2 regions of the Nocardioides sp. AN3 genome follow, and region 2 is predicted to be linked to the other one. Evidence: riboswitches for the same ligand, from Rfam matches in the RefSeq annotation. Region 2 holds a riboswitch; the other holds the start of a gene.
The links. Region 2 has a riboswitch for glycine ahead of gcvP (aminomethyl-transferring glycine dehydrogenase). Riboswitches for the same ligand answer to the same signal wherever they lie in the genome.
Positions count from the first base shown of each region.

Region 1: linked by a shared signal. The riboswitch ahead of gcvP (aminomethyl-transferring glycine dehydrogenase) and the one ahead of gcvP (aminomethyl-transferring glycine dehydrogenase) in region 2 are both predicted to bind glycine.

Region 1 is NZ_BAAIGC010000020.1:63,914-68,119, reverse strand. It holds gene gcvP (aminomethyl-transferring glycine dehydrogenase) at 1-2,356, opposite strand, end outside; glycine riboswitch at 2,511-2,606, opposite strand; gene ACYQ1K_RS19410 (LacI family DNA-binding transcriptional regulator) at 2,827-3,813, opposite strand; gene ACYQ1K_RS19405 (substrate-binding domain-containing protein) at 3,970-4,206, shown strand, end outside.
Region 2 is NZ_BAAIGC010000034.1:38,550-42,755, forward strand. It holds gene ACYQ1K_RS24175 (double zinc ribbon and FHA domain-containing protein) at 1-115, shown strand, start outside; gene ftsR (transcriptional regulator FtsR) at 120-860, shown strand; gene ACYQ1K_RS24185 (bifunctional nuclease family protein) at 938-1,405, shown strand; gene ACYQ1K_RS24190 (MerR family transcriptional regulator) at 1,700-2,227, shown strand; glycine riboswitch at 2,315-2,406, shown strand; gene gcvP (aminomethyl-transferring glycine dehydrogenase) at 2,490-4,206, shown strand, end outside.

The DNA.
Region 1 (4,206 bases), on a different contig from region 2:
CGTCCGCGCCCATCATCCGGATGTAGGCCCACGGGATCGGCAGAATGCCGGCTGACCCGTACGGCGCGGCGCTGACCGCACCGATCCCCCCACGACGGTCCGCGTCGGGGTGGTTCACGTGCGTGGGCAGGTAGGGCACCAGGTGCTCGGCGACCGCCACCGGCCCGACCCCCGGGCCCCCGCCACCGTGCGGGATGCAGAAGGTCTTGTGCAGATTCAGATGGGAGACATCGCCGCCGAACTGCCCCGGTTTGGCGACACCGAGCAGAGCATTGAGATTCGCGCCGTCGACATAGACCTGTCCCCCATGCTGGTGGACGAGGTCGCACAGGGCGATGATGCCCTCCTCATAGACGCCGTGGGTGGAGGGGTAGGTGACCATCACCGCTGCCAGGTCCTTCGCGTGTGCCTCACACTTGGCCTGCAGATCCTCGAGGTCGATGGTGCCGTCCTCGTTCGAGGCCACCACCACCACCCGCATGCCCGCCATCACCGCCGACGCGGCGTTGGTGCCATGCGCACTGGACGGGATCAGACACACCTCACGCTGCCCCTGACCACGGTCCACCTGATAGGCGCGGATCGCCAACAGCCCGGCCAGCTCGCCCTGGGAGCCGGCGTTCGGCTGGATCGAGACCGCCGCATACCCGGTCACCTCGGCCAACCAGGACTCCAGCTGCCCGATCAGCTCCAGGTAGCCCGCCGCGTGCTCGCGCGGCGCGAACGGGTGCAGGTCGGCGAACCCGGCCAGCGAGACAGCCTCCATCTCGGTGGTCGCGTTCAGCTTCATCGTGCAAGACCCGAGCGGGATCATCCCCCGGTCCAGGGCGAAGTCCCGGTCGGACAGCTTCCGCAGATAGCGCAGCATCGCGGTCTCGGACCGGTGCTCATGAAAGACCGGGTGAGTCAGGAACACACTGGTCCGGCGCAGACGCTTCGGGATCCCCCCGACCGGGCCCTCCTTCGCAACCTGCCGGCCACCCGGCCCCCCACCCGCAGCCCCGGCAGCCCCGGCCCCGGCAGCCCCGACCGACTCGAAGACCTCGAAGACCGACCGGACGTCCTCCCGAGTCGTCACCTCAGAGCAGGCCACCCCGACGTGGTCCTCATCGACCAGCCGGAGCAGGATGCCCCGCTCTCGGGCCGCATCGACCACCACCGCCGCGCCGCCAGGCACGTGGACCACGAACGTGTCGAAGAACGACCGGCTGACCACCCGGTAGCCGATCGCCCACAACGCAGCGGCGAGCTTGTTGGCGTGCAGGTGGATCCGCTCGGCGATCCGAGTCAGCCCCTCGGGGCCGTGGTAGACGGCGTACATGCTCGCCACCACGGCGAGCAGGACCTGGGCGGTGCAGATGTTCGAGGTCGCCCGGTCACGACGGATGTGCTGCTCGCGGGTCTGCAACGCCAGCCGGTAGGCAGGCCGCCCGCTGGAGTCGACCGACACCGAGACCAACCGGCCCGGCAGGTGACGCTCCAGACCGGTACGCACCGCGATGTAGCCCGCATGCGGCCCGCCGTAGAACAACGGCACCCCGAACCGCTGCGTCGACCCGACCGCGATATCAGCCCCCAGCTCCCCTGGCGAGGTCAGCAGCGTGAGCGCGAGGAGATCAGCCGCGATCGTGACGAAAGCCCCGCAGGCGTGGGCGGCCTCGACGACCGGCGCCAGATCACGGACCTCCCCGGACGAGCCCGGATAGGAGGCCACGATCCCGCAGAAGTCGCCATCCGGCAGCGCAGCGGCCAGGTCGACCAGGCGGACCTCGATGCCGACCGCGGCGGCGCGGGTCCGCACCACATCGATGGTCTGCGGGTGGGTGTCGGCGTCGACGAGCACCCGGTTCGACGTCGACCTCGCGGCACGCCGCATGATCCCGATCGCCTCCGCCACCGCTGTGGCCTCGTCCAGGAGCGACGCGTTCGCAGTCGGCAGACCACTCAGATCACCGACCATGGTCTGGAAGTTCAGCAACGCCTCGAGACGGCCCTGACTGATCTCAGGCTGGTACGGCGTATAGGCCGTGTACCACGCCGGGCTCTCGAGCACATTGCGGCGGATCACCGCCGGCGTGATGGTCGGGTAGTAGCCGAGCCCGATCATCGGGGTCGCGACCGTGTTGCGCGCCGCGAGTGCGCCGAGCTCGCCGGCGGCCTCGCGCTCTGTCGCCGGCGCGGGGAGGTCGAGGTCGCCGGCCATGCGGATGCCGACCGGAACGGCGGCATCCACCAGTGCGTCCAGGCTCTCGTAGCCAACGGTCTTGAGCATGCGAAGCTGGTCATCCCCATCGGCGCCGATGTGGCGGCCGACGAAGGTGTCGCGCGTGGTTGATGGGTCGAGCGGATCGCTCATGAGGGAGGCTCCCAGGTGTCGAGGGACCGCGCGATGACGGCCCCGTAGAGGGGTGACCTCCCCGCTCTGTCATCGATGCCTGAGAGCTTCACCGTCACCTCGACGGCTTGCACCTTTGGCGCAGGACGCACAGGTCCTGACTTTCCAGAGTCGCCTCACCGGAGCGGTAGCTGGGCCTGAGAGATTCTGGGGAGTGTTGCTCCTTCGGCGCCCAGTCGCGTTGCGACCGGGACTCTCCCGCTTCGGCTTGTGCGGCGCACTGTTCAGTTGTGACTCCGTTCGGGACCAGTGGGCCCGCGGTGCCGGAAAGATAGCGTCGATTCGAGCCCCTTCACAAGACCTTGCCGCGACTTCGGAAATTCCTGTCGCGTAGGCAACGGGCCTTTACTCGTTGAGATGTCGTGGACTTTGTAGGCTCTACGACTGACGTCGCCGCCGCGGCTGGACCCGGTCACAAAGCCCGAGGCCTATCAGCCCCGGTCGACCAACCTGGTCGGAACGATGACCGTCCGGGGAGGGCGCACACTTCCGTTCATCCGCTCGAAGAGGAGGTCGCAGACGGCACGACCGACGGCGGCGACATCCTGTTGCACGACCGTGACGGGAGGCTCGACCAGGTCGGAGAGCGGGAAGTCGTCGAACCCGACGATCGCGAGGGGCGGGTCAGGGTGGGCACGAACGGCTCGCAGCGCTCCGACCGAGAGCTCGTTGCGCGCGGTGAAGACAGCCGTCGGCGGAGCGTCGAGGCGAAGCAGCTCGGAGATGGCCTGCGATGCGGCATCGGCCGACGTCACATCACCCACGAGCAGGCGTTCGTCGACCTCGACGCCGGCCCGGGCCAGCGCGTCGAGGTAGCCACGCCGACGCTCGCGAGCCGTCCAGAGGAAGGACCGGTCGGTGAGGCAGGCGATCCGCCGGTGACCGCGGTCGAGCAGATAGCTGGTGGCCGCGAGCGCGCCGTCATGGTTGTCCACGAGGACGGTGTCGACAGCGACGCCAGCCGCGGGCCGGTCGACGGCGACCACGGGCAGGCCGGCGTGGATCTCCGCCGTCAGGTAGGTCTGGTCGTCGCTGGCAGGCATCAAGACCAATCCGTCCACGCGGCGGGTGACCAGCTCGAGCACCTGGTTGCGCTCGCGCTCCTGACTGTCGTCCAGACTCGAGGCGATGACGGCCACGCCGTCCGCACGCGCACGGTCGTCGATGGCACGGAGCAGCGCGGCGGCGAACTCGTTGCTGAGGTCGTGGAGGATGACGCCGATGGTCTGCGTGCGCACTCCGCGGCGCAGGTTGCTGGCGGCGAGGTTGTGTCGGTAGTCGAGCTGCTCAGCAGCGCGTCGGACACGCTCGACCACCTCGGGCGAGACGTTCGGCTCGCCGTTGATGACACGCGAGACGGTCTTCAGCGCGACACCGGCAAGCGCGGCGACGTCTGTCATGGTGGCTCGCTTCCGCATCGCCGATCTCCTGTCTGACAACGATGTCTCGGCACAGCATAGCCATTCGGATGTGACGCTTGACACAGGGCGGAATCGTGTGGCGTACTGTCCTATGACAACGTTGTCATGCCGTCTTCCGAGGCAGACGACGCCGACCAGAGAGGCCACGCCCCCATGACGACCACCACCTTCGTTCGCCGCGCAGCAGCAGCCGGCATCGCCGTGCTCGCGACCTCCACGCTCGTTGCGTGTGGCGGCTCCGACTCCGGGTCAGGCAGCGGCGGCAAGGTCTCCGTCGCCCTGATCACCAAGGACTCGATCAATCCGTTCTTCGTGGCCATGCAGGAGGGTGCGAAGAAGGCCGCCAAGGCCGACGGCGTGAAGCTGTCGGTCGGGGCGGGCAAGGAGGAC
Region 2 (4,206 bases):
CCTCAACGGCACCTACGTCAACCGCGACCGCATCGACCAGGTCGTGCTCAAGGACGGCGACGAGGTGCAGATCGGCAAGTATCGCCTCGTGTTCTACTCGGGGCACGGGGCCTGAGCAGATGGTGACGGCGACGAGTGCGGCGTCCGGGTCCGCGCCCGAGCGCCACACGATCGGCGAGGTGCTCACCCTGCTGCGGCCCGACTTCCCCGAGATCAGCATCCCCAAGATCCGGTTCCTGGAGGAGAAGGGGCTGGTCAAGCCGGAGCGGACGCCCTCGGGGTATCGCAAGTTCTCGCGGGACGACGTGGAGCGACTGCGCTACGTGCTGCGGATGCAGCGCGACCACTACCTGCCGCTGAAGGTGATCGGGGAGCACCTCGACGCCATGGACCGCGGGCTGGAGCCGCCCGCGATCGAGCCGACGGTGCCCACCGTGCCGCAGGTCGCGCTCGCCGCCGACGGGATGCCCCGTGCAGAGTCGTTCCTCCGTCGCGACGGCTTGCGGCTCTCGCGACGCGAGCTGCTGAAGATCGCCGAGGTCAGCGACGAGCTGCTCACCGAGATCGAGGGGTTCGGCCTCGTGACGCCCTCGCGCACCGGCCACTACGACACCGACGACCTCGTCATCCTGCAGACCGCGCGAGAGCTGGCCGACTACGGTCTCGAGCCGCGCCATCTCCGTGGGCTCAAGGCCGCCGCCGACCGCGAGGTCGGCCTGGTCGAGCAGGTGGTGGCCCCCTTGCGGCGTACGTCGGATCCCAGCGCCCGCGCCCGCGTCGAGGAGACCGCCGGCGAGCTCGCGGCCCTCTCCGTGAGACTGCACGCGACGCTCGTGAAGGCCGGGCTGCGTCGGTTCTGACGCCGGTTCCGCGCCCGGCGCCGCAATACCCGAGATGGGCCGTGGCTCGCCCGCGGGGGCGGAGTAGGGTTGATGACGTGCGTGAGGTCGACGTCATGGGAGTCCGGGTCGAGATGCCCTCCAACCAACCCCTCGTGCTGCTGCGCGAGGTGACGGGGGAGCGGTACCTGCCGATCTGGATCGGTGCCGTCGAGGCCACGGCGATCGCGTTCGCCCAGCAGGGCGTGGTGCCTCCGCGGCCATTGACGCACGACCTCATGAAGGACGTGATCGGCGCTCTCCAGGCCGAGCTGCGCGAGGTGCAGATCACCGACGTCCGCGACGGCGTCTTCTTCGCCAACCTCGTGTTCTCGACCGGCGCCGAGGTCAGCGCGCGTCCGTCCGACTCGATCGCGCTCGCGCTGCGCACCGGGACCCGGATCGTCTGCTCCGAGGAGGTCCTGGACGAGGCCGGCCTCGCCGTGCCCGCCGAGCAGGAGGACGAGGTCGAGAAGTTCCGCGAGTTCCTCGACCATGTCACCCCCGAGGACTTCGACGCCCACTGAGCGGCACGTGGCACGCACCGCTGCCCGCCCGAGACCTCAGTCTCAAGTTGAGGGTGAGGGTTGCGACACGCCGGACATGTCTTTGACCCCGGCGATCGCGAGTCCTACCTTGAACTGTCTCTGTTGTAACTCCAACCATGACGTTCGCTCTGCGGAGTGAGGTCGCGGCCCTTCCCCATCGGCGTTACGCTCAACGGAGTAGACCTCACGGAGGACCGCGTGAACGAGCACGAGCAGGAGAGCGGCGTCAACGCCGACGCACTCCTCGCGGCGAAGCAGGCCGATGAACAGGGCCTGCTCTTCACCGACGACGTCTCGCCCCTGCCCAGCGACGCCGGCTACCGCGGTCCGACCGCCTGCAACGCCGCCGGGATCAGCTACCGCCAGCTGGACTACTGGGCTCGGACCGGGCTGGTGGAGCCGAGTGTCCGTGGCGCGACCGGCTCCGGGACCCAGCGGCTCTACTCGTTCCGGGACATCCTGATCCTCAAGGTCATCAAGCGCCTGCTCGACGCCGGCATCTCGCTGCAACAGATCCGCACTGCCGTCCAGCACCTGCGCGAGCGCGGCACCGACGACCTGACCCGCGTCACGCTCATGAGCGACGGCGCCTCCGTCTACGAGTGCACCAGCAACGACGAGGTCATCGACCTGCTCCAGGGCGGCCAGGGCGTCTTCGGCATCGCGATCGGCGGCGTCTGGCGCGAGATCGAGGGCACACTCTCGGAGCTCCCGAGCGAGCGCGCCGCTGACGAGACCGACTCCGGACCGTCCCCGGGTGACGAGCTCGCCGCTCGCCGCGCCGCCCGCAAGATCGGCTGACGCGAGCAGCGCACACCCCTTCGCGCCTGACCCTCGGCTCGTCGATGACGGACCGGGGGTCGGGTCGTCTAGAATGGGTGCCGCTGCAGATCCCGCGTGGGAGAGTCCCTGCTCGACAGGGGCGCCGAAGGGGCAATTCCTCCCCGGAAACTCTCAGGCACCACGACCACGCGGATGAGGCGACTCTGAAGAACGGACCGTCGGCACGGGTCGGGCAACAGAGGGGGAGGGCCGTCCTGATCTCGACGACCCAGGAGTCCCCGTGACCGACTTCCCTTCCCTCTCCGAGCTCGACGGCGCCCTGCCGTTCGTCGATCGCCACATCGGCATCGACGGCGACGCTGAGCGTCAGATGCTCGAGCGTCTCGGCTTCGGGTCCCTCAGCGAGCTCATGGACGCGGCGGTGCCCGCGGGCATCCGTTCGGAGGAGAGCCTCGACCTGCCCGCACCCCTCTCGGAGAGCGGCGTCGCCGCCCTCGCACGGGAGCTGGCGGGGCAGAACATGCCGGGGGAGTCGCTGATCGGTCTCGGCTACCACGGCACGATCACGCCGCCGGTGATCCGCCGCAACGTCCTCGAGGACCCGAGCTGGTACACGGCCTACACGCCCTACCAGCCCGAGATCTCCCAGGGTCGCCTCGAGGCGCTCATCAACTTCCAGACGATGATCGGCGACCTGACCGGTCTCCCGACCGCCAACGCGTCGCTGCTCGACGAGGGCACCGCGGCCGCGGAGGCGATGACGCTGGTGCGTCGGGCGAACAAGAAGGCCGCCGGACCCTTCGTCGTCGACGCCGACGCGCTGCCGCAGACCATCGATGTGGTGCGCACGCGCGCGCTCGCCATGGGCATCGAGGTGGTCGTCGCCGACCTCAGCCAGGGGCTGCCCGAGGGCGATCTCTGCGGCGTCCTGGTGCAGTACCCCGGGGCCTCTGGTCAGGTCACCGACCCGCGCGCCGTGATCGCGGCGGCGCACGAGCGGAACGCCCTCGTGGTGGTGGCGGCCGACCTGCTCGCCCTCACGCTCCTCGAGGCTCCTGGCGAGCTGGGTGCCGACGTCGTCGTGGGGTCGTCGCAGCGCTTCGGCGTCCCCTTGTTCTACGGCGGCCCGCACGCGGGCTTCATGGCGGTCGGGCAGGGCCTCGAGCGGCACATGCCCGGACGCCTGGTGGGCGTCTCCGTCGACGCGGAGGGACGTCCGGCGTACCGCCTCGCGCTGCAGACCCGCGAGCAGCACATCCGTCGCGACAAGGCGACCTCCAACATCTGCACCGCGCAGGTCCTCCTCGCGGTCACTGCGTCGATGTACGCCGTCTACCACGGTCCCGAGGGCCTGCGTGCGATCGCGACCCGCACCCATCGGTACGCCGCCGTCCTGGCCGCCGGGCTGCGCGCCCTTGGCCACGACGTCCGCACGGAGCCGTTCTTCGACACGATGACGGTCTCGGTGCGGGGTCAGGCGGCCGACGTCGTCAGCGGTGCTCGCGCGCTCGGCCTGCACCTGCGGCTGGTGGACGCCGACACGGTCTCACTGTCGACCTCGGAGACCACGACTCGGTCCACGATCACCAGCGTCCTGCGTGCGTTCGGCGCCGGCGCGAGCGGCGCGCCGGCGGTCGACCTCGACGAGCTCGACCGCACGACTCCGTCGGCGCTCCCGCAGGGCCTGGTGCGCACCACGCCATACCTGACACACGACGTCTTCAACAGCCATCACAGCGAGACGCAGATGCTGCGCTACCTGCGCAGCCTGTCCGGCCGCGACTACGCGCTCGACCGCGGGATGATCCCGCTCGGCTCGTGCACGATGAAGCTCAACGCCACCACCGAGATGGAGCCCATCTCCCTCCCCGGCTTCGCCGACCTCCACCCCTTCGTCCCGGCCGAGGACGCCGCCGGCTACCGCCGCCTCGTCGACGACCTGGAGGGCTGGCTGGCCGCCGTCACTGGCTACGACCGCGTCTCGATCCAGCCGAACG